2 regions of the Streptomyces diversicolor genome follow, and region 1 is predicted to be linked to the other one. Evidence: riboswitches for the same ligand, from Rfam matches in the RefSeq annotation. Region 1 holds a riboswitch; the other holds the start of a gene.
What was found. Region 1 has a riboswitch for cyclic di-AMP ahead of AC27LF_RS04270 (M23 family metallopeptidase). Riboswitches for the same ligand answer to the same signal wherever they lie in the genome.

Region 1 (7,141 bases):
CACGCCGGTGACGCCGGTGACGCCTCCGCCGCGCCGGTGCAGCCGGGACAGCAGGGCGATGCCGATCGCCCCGGACTGGGCGAACAGGCCGATCCGTCCGGGGCGCGGCAGTTCGGGCGCGAGCGAGGCGTTGAGCCGCACCTCGGGAGAGGTGTTGATGACTCCGAAGGCGTTCGGCCCGACGAGCCGCATGCCGTACGTGCGCGCCTGCCGGAGGAGGGCGCGCTGCCGCTCGCGCCCCTCGGGCCCGCTCTCCGCGTATCCGGCGGAGAGCACCACGAGGCCCTGCACGCCGTGTGCGCCGCAGTCGGTGACCGCCTCGGTGACCTGTTCGGCCGGGACGGCGACGACCGCGAGGTCCACGGGGCCCGGGATGTCCCGGACCGAGCGGTACGCGGGCATGCCGTCGACCTGCTCCAGCTCCTCGGGGAACGCTGTGTTGACGGCGTACAGGCTCCCGGTGAATCCTGCGTCCCGGATGTTGCCGAGGACGCCGCGGCCGACGCCGCCGGGCGTGCGGCCCACGCCGAGGACCGCGACGGAGCGGGGTGCGAGCAGCCGGCGCACCGACCGCGCCTCGGCGCGCTGCTCCCGCGCGCGCTGCACGGCGAGCGAGCGGTCGGTGGGTTCGAGGTCGAACTCCAGGCGTACGACGCCGTCCTCGAAGCTGCGCTTCTGGGTGTAGCCGGCGTCCCTGAACACCTTGATCATCTTGGTGTTGGCGGGCAGCACCTCGGCGGCGAAGCGACGGATGCCGCGTTCGCGGGCGACGGCGGCGATGTGCTCCAGGAGGGCGGAGGCGACGCCGCGTCCCTGGTGCGCGTCCTGCACCAGGAAGGCGACCTCGGCCTCGTCCGCGGGGCCGGTGGCGGGCGCTCCGCCGGCGCCGACGCGGTCGTAGCGTACGGTGGCGATGAACTCGCCGCCGATGGTGGCCGCGAGTCCCACCCTGTCCACGAAGTCGTGGTGCGTGAAGCGGTGGACGTCCTTGGCGGACAGGCGGGGGTACGGCGCGAAGAAGCGGTAGTACTTCGACTCGTCGGAGACCTGCTCGTAGAAGCTGACCAGGCGGTCGGCGTCATCAACGGTGATGGGCCGGATGCGCGCGGTGCCGCCGTCGCGCAGTACCACGTCCGCCTCCCAGTGGGCGGGGTACTCGTGCCGGTCGCGCCGGTCCGCCGGGGTCTGCATGGGCCCCAGAGTACGGCTCGCCAATGACAACGCCGCGAGGCAGTCTGTGGGGGACGGAGTCGGGCCGAGGCCGCGGTCCGACGACACGCCGGAGCGGGTGACAGGCCCGCTCCGGGCTTGCTTCACCGTAATGGAAAACTGGTCTAGACAACCTGAACACCGAAGGGCAGCAACACATGGCTGAGCGCCGCGTCAACGTCGGCTGGGCCGAGGGCCTTCACGCCCGTCCCGCCTCCATCTTCGTCCGAGCCGCCACGGCCGCAGGCGTCCCGGTGACGATCGCCAAGGCCGGCGGCGCCCCGGTCAACGCGGCCTCCATGCTGGCCGTGCTCGGCCTGGGCGCGCAGGGGGGCGAGGAGATCGTCCTCAGCTCCGACGCCGAGGGCGCGGACGCCGCCCTGGACCGGCTGGCGAAGCTGGTCGCCGAGGGGCTGGAAGAGCTGCCCGAGACCGTCTGAGCCGGTTCCCGAAGCCGCGTCGCCCCGAAAAGGCGACGCGGCTTCCGCGTTTTCACGGCCGGCCGGAAGAAATTCACAGCCGGCCCACGCCCGACAGCCGGTCATAAATCCGGGGCACGCCAAAAAGAGGCGGCGGCAGGACCCGCTCTCCCGAATTCCCCTCTTTGTATACGGCGCCCGTGTTAATTCCGCAGACTCGGCATGTTTACGACGTGTTGCGAATTCCTCACGCGCTCGGTGCGGTCGGCGCCCGGGGAGAACCGCAGCCGGTGCGCGGCCGACGCGCGCTCGGTGTGCAGGGTCATGACCGCCCGCGCGCGCTCCGCGTCGCCGCGCGCCACCGCGTCCACGACGGCGCCGTGCTCCGCCCAGGACTCGACGGGGCTTGCGGGCGACTCCACCGCGTACATCCAGGCGATCTTGTGCCGGAGCTGGGTGAGCGTCGAGGTCAGGGCTTGGCTGCCGGTGGCCTGGGCGAGCGTCACGTGGAACCAGCCGCCGAGGGAGCGCAGATCCTCGCTGTTGCCCCTCCTGGCCCGCTCCTGCCCCAGCCTGACCAAGCCGCGCAGCACCTTGAGATGGGCCTCCGTGCGCCGCTGGGCGGCCCGGGAGGCGCCCAGCGGCTCCAGGAGCAGGCGCATCTCCAGCAGGTCGGCCGCCTCCTGCTCGGTGGGTTCGGCCACGCACGCGCCCGCGTGCCGCCGCGTCACCACGAAGCCCTCCGCCTCCAGGGTGCGCAGGGCCTCGCGGACGGGGACGCGCGAGACGCCGTAGCGGCGCGCGAGCAGTTCCTCGGTGAGCCGGCTGCCGCGCTCGTAGACACCGGCGACGATGTCGTCCCGGATCGCCGTGCACACCGAGTGCGCCGGAATACGCATGACCGACCTCCGCCTTAATCCCCGTGAAACGCCGACGATTGACGTGTGTTCCGTGACTCTATGGCAATGAGCCGGAATTTCCGATGGCGGGCCGGAATCCATGGATATTTTTTGGACATCGGGGCGTCCGAAACGACGAAAACCCCGGCTCGCGAGCCGGGGCCGCGGCGCCCACGCGCCACCGGTCGTCAGACGTTCACACCGTGCTTGCGCAGATACGCGACGGGGTCGATGTCGGAGCCGTACTCCGGGGTCGTCCGCGCCTCGAAGTGCAGGTGCGGTCCGGTCGTGTTGCCCGTGGCGCCGGACAGCCCCAGCTGCCGGCCCGGAGTGACCCGCTCGCCCACCGAGACACCGACGGACGACAGATGGCCGTACTGGGTGTACATGCCGTCCGCCATCCGGATCACCACCTCGTAGCCGTACGCACCGCCCCAGCCGGCCGACACGACGGTGCCGGAACCCACCGCGTGGACGGCGGTGCCGGCCGCGGCGTGGAAGTCGACGCCGGTGTGGCTGCCGGAGGACCACAGGGAGCCGCCGGTGCGGTAGCCGGTGGAGACGTAGGAGTGCGCGATCGGCGCGACGAAGGCGTTCAGCCGCCTGCGCTCGGCCTCGCGGGCGGCCCGGACCTCGGCCGCGCGTTCCGTGGCCGCCCGCCGCGCCGCCGCCTTGCGCGCGGCATCCTCGGCCGCCTTCTCCTCGGCGGCCTGCCGCTGCGCGGCCGCCTGGGCGCCGATCTGCTCGGCGACCGAGTCACCGATGCCGACGACGGGGGTGAGGCCGGTCTGCTCCGCGGTGGTGGCGGCGTGCGCCGGACCGGCCGCGAGGGTGCCCATGGCACCGGTGACGGCGAGCGTCGCGACGCCCGCGGCGCGGGCGGTGGTGCGGTGCATCCGGGTGGAACGGCGGTGCTTCCCGGTGGCGCGGGTGAACGCCATGGAGTGACGGTCCTTTCCTTCCTTCTCGCCTACCGGGTTAGCTGACAGGTTCGGAGCAGGAAGGTCTCCTACAGGAGGGCGCGTGCCACGCGTACTCCCGATTCACCTCAGGGACTTGGGTCCCCGGCTCCCCTGGCTCGCGCCGTACGGGGACTCGGCGATGGCTGTCCGGTGCCGCGGGCGCGGCGCACTGCCTGACGAACAGCCCGGACGACGCTAAGGCGGACAACTTTCCATCCCCAAACCGAACCGGGTCTTTGTAGCGCATCCCACAGGGCAGACAGGCAACCTCCGCCGCAATTCGGGCATCCCGACGGAACGGAAGGGGCCCTGACGACCGGGGCGGTCTCCCACAGCCGTCAGGGCCCCACGCGCGTGTGCCGGTCCTCGGACCGCTCCGCCTACTCCGCGGACACCACGTGCACCTCTCCGATGCCCAGCGCCTCGGCCGGCTCCTTGATCTGCGCGGCGTCGCCGACCAGGACCGTCACCAGCCGGTCCACCGGGAACGCGTTCACCACCGCGGCGGTGGCCTCCACGGTGCCCGTGGCGGCCAGCTGCCGGTACAGGGACGCCTGGTAGTCGTCCGGCAGATGCTGCTCCACCTGGTCGGCGAGCGTGCTCGCCACGGCCGCCGCCGTCTCGTACTTCAGCGGCGCCACCCCGACGAGGTTCTGCACGGCGACGTCGCGCTCGGCGTCGGTGAGCCCTTCCTCGGCCAGCGTGCGCAGCACCGTCCACAGGTCGGCCAGCGCGGGACCGGTGTTCGGGGTGTCCACGGAGCCGCTGATGGCGAGCAGCGAGGCGCCCGTGCCGTCGGGGGCCGACCTGAGGACCTGGCCGAAGGCGCGCACCCCGTAGGTGTAGCCCTTCTCCTCGCGCAGGACGCGGTCCAGCCGGGAGGTGAGGGTGCCGCCGAGGCAGTACGTGCCGAGCACCTGGGCGGGCCAGACCCGGTCGTGCCGGTCGGCGCCGACGCGGCCGATGAGCAGCTGCGTCTGGACGGCGCCGGGGCGGTCCACGATGACGACCCGGCCGCGGTCGTCGGCGCTCACCGGCGGCACCGGCCGCGGCTGGGACGCGGCACCCGACCACGCCCCCAGGGACTCGCCGAGCAGCGCGTCCAGATCGATGCCCGTCAGGTCGCCGACGACCACGGCGGTGGCCGTCGCGGGCCGTACGTGCCGCTCGTAGAAGGCGCGCACCGCCGCCGCGTCGATCTTGGCGACGGTCTCCTCGGTGCCCTGGCGCGGACGCGACATGCGCGAGGCAGCCGGGAACAGCTCCTTGGAGAGCTCCTTGGCGGCGCGGCGGGACGGGTTGGCCAGCTCGTGCGGGATCTCGTCGAGACGGTTGCGGACCAGCCGCTCCACCTCGCTGTCGGCGAACGCGGGCGCGCGCAGCGCGTCGGACAGCAGCCCAAGACCTTTTGCCAGACGGGAGGCCGGGACCTCCAGGCTCAGCCGGACGCCCGGGTGGTCGGCGTGCGAGTCCAGCGTGGCGCCCGCCCGCTCCAGTTCGGCGGCGAACTCCTCGGCGGAGTGCCGGTCGGTGCCCTCGGAGAAGGCCCGCGCCATGATCGTGGCGACACCGTCCAGACCGGACGGCTCGGCGTCCAGCGGCGCGGACAGCAGCACCTCGACGGCGACGACCTGCTGGCCGGGCCGGTGGCAGCGCAGGACGGTCAGGCCGTTGTCCAGCGTGCCCCGCTCGGGGGCCGGGAACGCCCACGGCTTCGCCTCGCCCGCGCGGGGCTGCGGGTGGAACTCCATCGCGGCGAGCTCGGTCACTTGGCCGCCTCCTCGTTGTTGTCGTCGCCGGCTTCGACGGTGGCTTCGGACTCCGGGTCCTCGGGGACGTCCACGTCCTCGGTGTGCTCCGCGGACTCGGCGGAGAGCGGTTCGTAGACGAGCACCGCGCGGTTGTCCGCACGCAGCTGGGCCTGGGCGACCGCCTGGACCTCTTCGGGAGTCACCTCCAGGACCCGCTGCACGGCGGTCAGGGCGAGCTGCGGGTCACCGAACAGGACGGCGTACCGGCACAGTTCGTCGGCGCGGCCCGCGACCGTGCCGAGCCGGTCCAGCCACTCGCGCTCCAACTGCGCCTGGGCGCGCTCCATTTCCTCGGACGTGGGGCCCTCCTCGGCGAACCGGGTCAGCTCCTCGTCGATGGCGGCCTCGATGACCGGCACCTCGACGTCACCGGAGGTCTTCACGTCCAGCCAGCCCAGGGAGGGCGCGCCGGCCAGCCGCAGCAGGCCGAACCCGGCCGCCACCGCCGTACGGTCCCGCCGCACCAGCCGGTTGTACAGGCGGGAGGACTCGCCGCCGCCGAGGACCGTGAGCGCCAGGTCGGCCGCGTCGCACGCGCGCGTGCCGTCCTGCGGCAGCCGGTAGGCGGCCATCAGGGCGCGGGCCGGGACCTCCTCCACGACGACCTCGCGCAGCTGCTCCCCGATGGTCTCGGGCAGCGAGCCGTCGCGGGGCTCGGGCTTGCCGTCGTGGGAGGGGATCGAGCCGAAGTACTTCTCGATCCAGGCGAGCGTCTGCCGCGGGTCGATGTCGCCGACCACGGAGAGTACGGCGTTGTTCGGCGCATAGTAGGTGCGGAAGAACGCGCGCGCGTCCTCCAGGGTGGCCGCGTCCAGGTCCGCCATCGAACCGATCGGCGTGTGGTGGTACGGGTGGCCCTCGGGGTAGGCGAGGGCGGTCAGCCGCTCGAAGGCGGTGCCGTAGGGCACGTTGTCGTAGCGCTGGCGGCGCTCGTTCTTGACGACGTCCCGCTGGTTCTCCATGGACTCGTCGTCCAGCGCGGCCAGCAGCGAACCCATGCGGTCGGCCTCCAGCCACAGGGCCAGCTCCAGCTGGTGGGCGGGCATGGTCTCGAAGTAGTTGGTCCGCTCGAAGCTGGTGGTGCCGTTCAGCGACCCTCCGGCGCCCTGCACCAGCTCGAAGTGCCCGTTGCCCTGCACCTGCGCGGAGCCCTGGAACATCAGGTGCTCGAAGAGGTGAGCCAGACCGGTACGCCCCTTGACTTCGTGGCGGGAGCCGACGTCGTACCAGAGGCAGACCGCCGCGACCGGGGTCAGATGGTCCTCGGAGAGCACCACGCGCAGCCCGTTGGCCAGGCGGTGCTCGGTCGCTGTCAGGCCCCCGGAGCCTGCCTCGGCTGTGGCCGTGTGACCCATGGGCATGTACGTCCCTTCGATCGCGGATGCGGTCGTGAAACCGCGGTTTTCCTGCCAGTCCTGCCACTGTATGCAAGCGTGCGCACCCTGGGCGAAGTTCCCGCGGGACGTACGCCCACAGCGGATCGCGTAGCCTGCGGGGTCGTGCCACGGGGCGGTCCCCCGCGGCAGCCGCGGCGCCGGGGCGGGCCGCCGACACCGGGGCCTGGCCCGGGTTGTCAGTGTCGCGGTCCACAATGGTCCGCATCAGATCACGTTCACGCTTCCGCACGAACGCCCCATAGGCGAGCGACCGAACACAGGAGGAGCCGGCAGCGATGGCCCGCCGCAGCACGAAGACCCCGCCGCCCGACGAACCGTTCGAGGAGAGAATCCTCGACATCGACGTCGTGGACGAGATGCAGGGCTCCTACCTTGAGTACGCGTACTCGGTCATCTACTCCCGTGCCCTGCCGGACGCCCGCGACGGCCTCAAGCCGGTGCACC
Region 2 (7,141 bases), on a different contig from region 1:
GCGTCGAGCACATGGTCGCCGAGCCGCACGCCGACCCGCCGTTCCTGGCTGCCGGTGGGCGAGAACACACCGTACGGAAGATTGTGCGGTCCGAAGGGATCGCCCTCGGGGACGTCGAAGGGGGGCATGGGTGCTGCCTCGCTCTCATCCGTGCCGTGCATGGTCATGTGTGCCGTGGATCGCGGCCCACGTTACGGGTGAGTTGCCTCCCTGGGCAGTGTCTGAAGAGTGTGCAATGCCCGAATAGGCCCTGTTGTCGGAGGGGACAATTCCGGCTTAGCGTCCTTTGGGGGGACACGGGCTGGGTGGGTCCGGTCCCGTGGGGGAAACACGTGGGGGGATCCGTGCCCAGGAATGCCGTCAGCGTGCCGTTCCATGCGGACCGTGAAGTGCACGCCCTGATCGCCGAGTTCGCCCAGGTCGCCCACCGCCGCGGCGGCGGCACGACACCACACTCGCCGCACGCGCCGGACCCGCCGCACTCGCCACTCACACCGCACGCGCCGGACCCGCCGGACCCGCTGTGCGGGGCGGGGCCGGCCCGGTTCGCCGGTGAGGTTCCGCTGCCGTTCCTCACGACGGCCGCACCTTTCGTGCGGCCGGGCGTCGAACACCTCTGTCAGATCTGTCAGATCTGTCAGATCTGTCAGATCCGGCGGACCGGCTGCCGCGGCAGTACGACCACCGCCACGAAGTAGGCGTCACGACCGGGGAGGGACCACGTGATCCAACCGGTAGCAGTCATCGGTGCCGGACCCTTCGGCCTGTCCACCGCTGCCCATCTCAAGGCGCGCGGGATACCCGTGCGCGTCTTCGGCAACCCCATGGCGAGCTGGCGTGACCACATGCCCGCCGGGATGCTCCTGAAGTCGGCCCCGGCGGCCTCCAGCATCGACGCCCCGCAGCCCGGCCACACCCTGGCCGACTACTGCGACGCGGCGGGCATACCCCGGCTGGTCGCCGACGAGGACATCGTCCCCGTCGAGACGTTCATCTCCTACGGGGAGTGGTTCCAGCGGGAGCTGGTGCCCGACCTGGAGCGGGTCAGGGTCGCCTTGGTCGAGCGGAGTCCCGGCGGCGGTTTCGACGTCAGGCCGGCCTCGGGCGAGTCGTTCCGGGCCCGCGCCGTCGTGATCGCCACGGGACTGTCGGGCCTGTCCCATCTGCCCCCGGTGCTGGCCGCCGCCGCGGCGGACGGACCCGCCCCGACGGGCCCGGTCTCCCACAGCTCTCAGCACCATGACCTCACCCGGTTCGCCGGCAAGGAGCTGATCGTCGTCGGCGCCGGGCAGTCCGGGCTGGAGACCGCGGCGCTGGCGGCCGAGGCGGGCGCACGCGTGCGCCTGGTCGCGCGGCGCCGCGTCGGCTTCGATGCTCCGCCGTGGCACCGGCCGCGGCTGCGTCCGGAGTCGCCGTTCGGCCGCGCCTGGTCGCTGTGGGCCCTCGGCCGCTACTCGCACTCCTATCGGCGCCTTCCCGCGCACACCCGGCACTACCTGGTCCGCCGGGTGTGCGGCCCGCTCGGCGCCTGGTGGCTGCGGGAGCGCTTCGAGGGCAAGGTGCGGGTGGCGGAGATCGATCGCGTCATGGGCGTGGAGGCCCCCGACGGCACGCCGGTCCTCACGGTCCGCACCCGCACCGGAGCCACCGGCCGGTTGCCAGCCGACCATCTCGTCGCGGCGACCGGCTACCGCGTCGACATAGCCGCGATGGGCTTTTTGAGCCAGGGGATCCGAGCCGGGCTCGCCGCCAGCCGGGGCACGCCGAAACTCGGTCCCGGCTATGTCTCCTCCATCCCCGGCCTCTACTTCACCGGTCTGCCCGCCGCGGCCTCCTACGGTCCGGTGATGCGCTTCGTGTGCGGCACCGAGTTCGCCTCGCCGCGCCTGGCGCGGCACCTGGCGCAGCACCTGGCGGAGGCCCGCCCGTGAGGCCCGTGCCTGAGGCCCGCGCCACACCCGACGCGCGGGTCGCCGAGCAGGAGGAACGCAAGGGCCGCGAGGAGCGGTGAGTCGCGGCGGCCCGCTGTCCGTATTCTCTGGTCATGGCCGCTCCTCCCGCATATTCACTCGTCGCCACCGACCTTGACGGAACGCTCCTGCGTGGCGACGACACGCTCTCCGACCGGTCCCTCGCCGCGCTCGCGCGCGTGGCACGGGCCGGCGCCCGGCACCTGGTGGTCACGGGCCGCCCGGCGCCACGGGTGCGGCCGTTGCTCGACACGCTGGGCCGCGGGGGGCTCGCGGTGTGCGGACAGGGCGCGCAGGTGTACGACGCCGCCGCGGACCGCCTGCTGTGGTCGGTCACCCTGGACCGGGAGTTGGCCGAGACCGCGCTCGGCAAGATCGAGGCCGAGGTGGGGCAGGTGTACGCGGCCGTCGACCAGGACGGGGTGAGCGGCCTCACGCTCATCGAGCCCGGGTATCTGATGCCGCATCCGACCCTGCCCGCCGTCCGCGTCGAGCGGCGCGACGATCTGTGGTGCGCGCCCATCAGCAAGGTGCTGCTGCGTCACCCCGCCCTGTCCGACGACGAGTTGGCGGCGACGGCGCGCGCGGTCGTGGGCTCCCTGGCGACCGTGACGATGTCGGGGCCCGGGACCGTCGAGTTGCAGCCCTGCGGTATCACCAAGGCCACGGGTCTGGCACTGGCCGCCGAGCACCTTCGGCTGGCGCCTGAAGGGGCCGTCGCCTTCGGTGACATGCCGAACGACATCCCGATGTTCGACTGGGCCGCCCACGGGGTGGCGATGGCCGGCGCCCACCCCGAGCTGAAGGCGGTGGCCGACGAGGTCACCCTGTCGAACGAGGACGACGGCGTGGCCGTCGTCCTCGAAAGACTGTTTCCGTGACGGGGTGTGTCAGTAGGCGCCGTTGACGTTGTCGATCGAGCCGTAGCGCTTGGCGGCGTAGTTGCAGGCGGCCGTGATGTTGGCGACCGGGTCGTAGATGTCGTACGACGTCCCGTCCACGTGGTAGGCGTTGAACGTCGGGTCGATCACCTGGAGCAGGCCCTTGGACGGGATGCCCTTGGCGGCGTTGGAGTCCCAGAGGTTGATGGCCCGCGGGTTGCCCGAGGACTCGCGCATGATGTTGCGGTGGATGCCGTTGTAGGTGCCGGGGATGTTCTTCTCCGCCATGATGGCGAGCGATTCGCGGATCCAGCCGTCGAGGTTGTCCGGGTACCCGGCAGGCGTCGTGCCGGCCGTCGTCACGGTCGCGGGAGTGGCGGCGTGGGCGCCGGTGGCGCCGAGGAGCGGCAGGGCGAGCACGGCGGCTCCGGTGCCGGCCACGGCGAGGGTGCGGACGAGGCGGTTGGTGCGGGGGCGGCGGTGCCGAGCGGCTGCAGACATGGCGATGTTCCTCTCCGGCGCCTGCGAGGTGAGCTGTCGGGTTCGGGCTGGGGAGATGCCCGGCCGGCCGCCGAAAGGCGACGCGACTTCACCCCTAGCCGTTCCGGTCGGCTGTGCCGTCCGGCCCGGCGGCTTACCTGGGTCCCCCGCTCCTGCCGTACGAAATGTGGTTCGTCGATGGGTCAAGTCGGGTGGCGGCAGGATTCGGCGTCCATCCGACTGGCCCGGAAGCTATGCGACCGCACATGTCGGAAACAAGTGGTGGATTCCCTGCTCGTACCAATTGACATGCGATTGAGATGTATGGGTCGCTTGATCCTTTGCTATTGCCAAGCATCAACTCGGCATTCGGGAAAGGGCGGTGGGGTCCGCGGCCGGGGTGCCGTGGCACGATGAAGGGTGACTCACGTCACTCCCCTCGAAGCTCAAGTGCATTCGGTGTCAAGGGGAATTGGGGTGCTAATAGCGGCAAATCGGGCACTTCATGTCATGGTCCGCGGAATTCGCTTCTCCCAGGTCCGGTGGAAGACCACTTCGCCGCCCGTCGTGCAGACCATCTCGTCGGCGGTGACGAAGTGGCCGACGTCACAGGAGATCTCCGAACGCACCTGGACCGTCGTGTCCCACGGCAGATCCGGGCGGTGCAGCCGCACCGAGCGCTCCGAACGGGCGCGGGCCGACAGCGGGTCGTTCCCGGCGATCGAGTACGCCTCCGTCGCGTCCTCGGTCCACTCCAGACCGTCCGGGTACGCGCGCGTGCCCTCGCGGCACGGGGACACCTCCAGCCGCCACTCGTCCACGGCGACGTCCCGCACCACGAGCCGCCCGGGGCGCGGCCCGTCCAGCGTGACGGACTCGCCCGCGCCCAGCGGCTCGGCCCTGCTCGGGTTCCTCGAAGACGACCGCCGGGCCCGACGCCCTGGTTCGCACCGGCAGTTCGAGCGAACTGCCCGCCGGGTCGAGCGTGCAGCCCGCCGCCGATTCGGGCCAGGGCCAGACCCACGGCCAGTACGCGGAGGAGACCGCGAGGCGGATGCGGTGACCGGGCGGGAAGGCGTACCCGGCGCCGCCCAGTTCGACGATCGCCTCCTTCGCCTCCTGGGTGCCGCCCGGGGGCGCCACCTCCTGCGAGCCGTCCTGTGAACAGGGCCCCGCTTCCTGCGTGTCGCTCGGTGATCGGGGCGCCGCCTCCTGGTGGCCGGGCGGCGCCAGGTCCAGTACGCCCCTGGCGACCAGGGTCGACGCGCCGTCCGGGGCGACGTCGCAGACCCGGATGACCAGGTGCGTCCGCGGCGTCGGCCGGACCAGACGCAGCCGCACCCTGGGCCGCCCGAGCACCCAGGTCTCCTCGGTCACCGCGAAGTCGAAGCAGACGGACCGTCCGTCCTCGGCCCGCTGGTCGGGCGGCAGGTCGGCCTCGTCGCCGACGGGGCGGAACCGCCCCGCGTCCACGCCGGTGTGCAGGGGCGAACGCACCAGGACCGGGGTGCCTGGGAGGTCGTGGGCGACGCTCGTCACGTTGGGGGACGGCCAGGCGGGTTCGCCGACCCAGCGGCCCGGGAGGGCGGCGCGGGCCGCGTCCGGGCGGTGGGACTCGACGACGTACGCGCGCAGGACCGGTTCGGACATCACCGGACGCGCGCCCACGGAGCCACGGGGAGCGGCGGATACGGAGCCACGGGGAGCGGCGGATACGGAGCCACGGGAGGCGGCACGCACGGAGGTGTCGGAAGTGGCGAGTACGGAGCCGCGGGGAGTGTCTGCCGCGGAGCCGCGGGGAGGGCCGGACGGTGGGCCGCAGGGAGGGCCGGACGGTGGGCCGCCCTTCAGCCAGTGGTCCCACCAGCGCAGGGTCTCCTGGAGGAAGCCGATCGCCGGTCCGGGTGACAGGTCCCGGTCGGGGTAGTGGTGCGACCAGGGGCCGATCAACCCGCGGACGCGGTCGTGGGGCAGGTGTTCGAGCAGACGGAGGACAGTGTCGTGGTAGGGGTCGTACCAGCCGCCGACCGCCAGCACCGCCGCCTTGACGGTACCGAGGTCCAAAGGCGGGCCGGCGTGCGTGCCGGCGCTTCGAGGCGCGAGCCAGGTGTGCAGGGCCGGGGTCAGCGCCTCCAGGCGGGCCGACCAGGCGGCCTGCCAGGAGTCGCCGGCGTACCGCGGGTCGGGCGGGAGGGCGGCGGTGGAAAGCGCCGCGGCGGAACGGGCGTGCAGACGGGCCGCGGCGGCGGAACCTCCGGGGTGGTGCCCTTCGTTCTCGTAGCGGCCGTCGGGGCAGCAGACCGCGACGACCGCCTTGAGCGGCTCGGGCGCGAGGGCCGCGATCCGGAGGGAGGCGGAGCCGCCCCGGAAGATGCCGAACACGCCCACGTTGCCGTCGCACCACGGCTGTGCGGCCAGCCACTCGACGACCTCCGCCCCGTCGGCCGCCTCCGTGGCCTCCGCCGCCTGGCCCGCGCCCGCCGGGACGCCCTCGCTGCCGCCGTACCCGCGCGCGTCGACGCGGACGGAGACGTAGCCGTGCCCCGCGTACCAGGGGTGCCGCTGGGCGTCGCGCGGCGCGGTCCGGTCGGTGAGGCGGTCCGGTGCGTACTCCAGGAGGGCCGGTACGGGCTCGTCCGTCAGGGGGCGCCATACGCGCGCGTACAGCCGTGTCCCGTCGGCGAGGGGGATCCGGAGGTCCGTGTGAACGGTTTCGTAGGGGAAGCACGTACGGATGTGCATGGGCGGCGTTCCGGGGCATTAGCGGGGCAAAAGGTGTCGTATCCCCATGAGTCCATGAATATCGGATTGTATCGGCTGATCGGCAATATACCGGTCGTGATCCGATACCGCCCGGGCTGGACGGTGGGCGCTATCGGTGATCGAAACCTGACCGGATACGCTGACTTGAGTGATGGCAGCGACCTATCGACAAACCGTGTAATCGCCAGCAGACACCAGCAGACAGGAGACCCCTCGTGACCGTCGTCGGGCCGTTCGGGCTGAGCGTGCGGGACCAGGCTCTGGAAGCCGATGTCCAGGCCGGATTGGCGGCTGTCGAGGAAGGCTTGCTCGAAGCCACCAAGAGCGAGGTGCCGTTCATCACGGGGGCCGCGCAGCACCTGGTCCGGGCGGGTGGCAAGCGGTTCCGCCCGCTCCTCGTGATGCTCGCGGCGCAGTTCGGCGACCCGTACGCGCCCGGGGTGGTGCCGTCGGCCGTGGTGGTGGAGCTGACCCATCTGGCGACGCTGTACCACGACGACGTGATGGACGAGGCCGAGGTGCGGCGCGGGGTGGACAGCGCGAACACCCGCTGGGGCAATTCGGTGGCGGTCCTGACCGGCGACTTCCTGTTCGCCCGTGCCTCGCAGATCCTCGCCGACCTCGGTCCGGAGGCGGTGCGGGTGCAGGCCGTCGCGTTCGAGAGGCTGGTCACCGGGCAGATCCTGGAGACGGCCGGGCCCTCGGACGGCCGCGACCCGGTCGAGCACTACTTGGACGTGCTCGCCGGCAAGACGGGCTCGCTGGTCGCGGTGTCGTGCCGGTTCGGGGCGATGATGTCCGGCGCCGACGAGACGGTCGTGGACGTGCTCACGCAGTACGGCGAGCGGCTGGGCGTCGCCTTCCAGCTCGCCGACGACGTCCTGGACATCGCGTCGGACTCCCATGAGTCCGGCAAGACCCCGGGCACGGACCTGCGGGAGGGCATCCCCACGCTCCCCGTACTGCGGCTGCGGGAGCGGGCGGCGCGGCTGGGGCTGCCCGAGGACCTCGCGCTGTGCGAGCTGCTGGACTCCGACCTGTCCGACG

Region 2: another riboswitch for cyclic di-AMP. It lies ahead of AC27LF_RS21315 (transglycosylase SLT domain-containing protein); the one in region 1 lies ahead of AC27LF_RS04270 (M23 family metallopeptidase).

The regions. Positions count from the first base shown of each region.
Region 1 covers NZ_BAAJXA010000003.1:118,363-125,503, reverse strand. The annotation lists gene AC27LF_RS04285 (GNAT family N-acetyltransferase) at 1-1,191, opposite strand, end outside; gene AC27LF_RS04280 (HPr family phosphocarrier protein) at 1,368-1,649, shown strand; gene AC27LF_RS04275 (GntR family transcriptional regulator) at 1,832-2,527, opposite strand; gene AC27LF_RS04270 (M23 family metallopeptidase) at 2,716-3,468, opposite strand; cyclic di-AMP (ydaO/yuaA leader) riboswitch at 3,480-3,638, opposite strand; gene AC27LF_RS04265 (M16 family metallopeptidase) at 3,870-5,258, opposite strand; gene AC27LF_RS04260 (M16 family metallopeptidase) at 5,255-6,661, opposite strand; gene AC27LF_RS04255 (DNA gyrase/topoisomerase IV subunit A) at 6,973-7,141, shown strand, end outside.
Region 2 covers NZ_BAAJXA010000017.1:94,568-101,708, forward strand. The annotation lists gene fahA (fumarylacetoacetase) at 1-128, opposite strand, end outside; gene AC27LF_RS21300 (hypothetical protein) at 366-698, shown strand; gene AC27LF_RS21305 (NAD(P)-binding domain-containing protein) at 723-1,931, shown strand; gene AC27LF_RS21310 (HAD family hydrolase) at 2,045-2,851, shown strand; gene AC27LF_RS21315 (transglycosylase SLT domain-containing protein) at 2,861-3,352, opposite strand; cyclic di-AMP (ydaO/yuaA leader) riboswitch at 3,356-3,539, opposite strand; gene AC27LF_RS21320 (hypothetical protein) at 3,835-3,960, opposite strand; gene AC27LF_RS21325 (CocE/NonD family hydrolase) at 3,938-6,073, opposite strand; gene AC27LF_RS21330 (polyprenyl synthetase family protein) at 6,310-7,141, shown strand, end outside.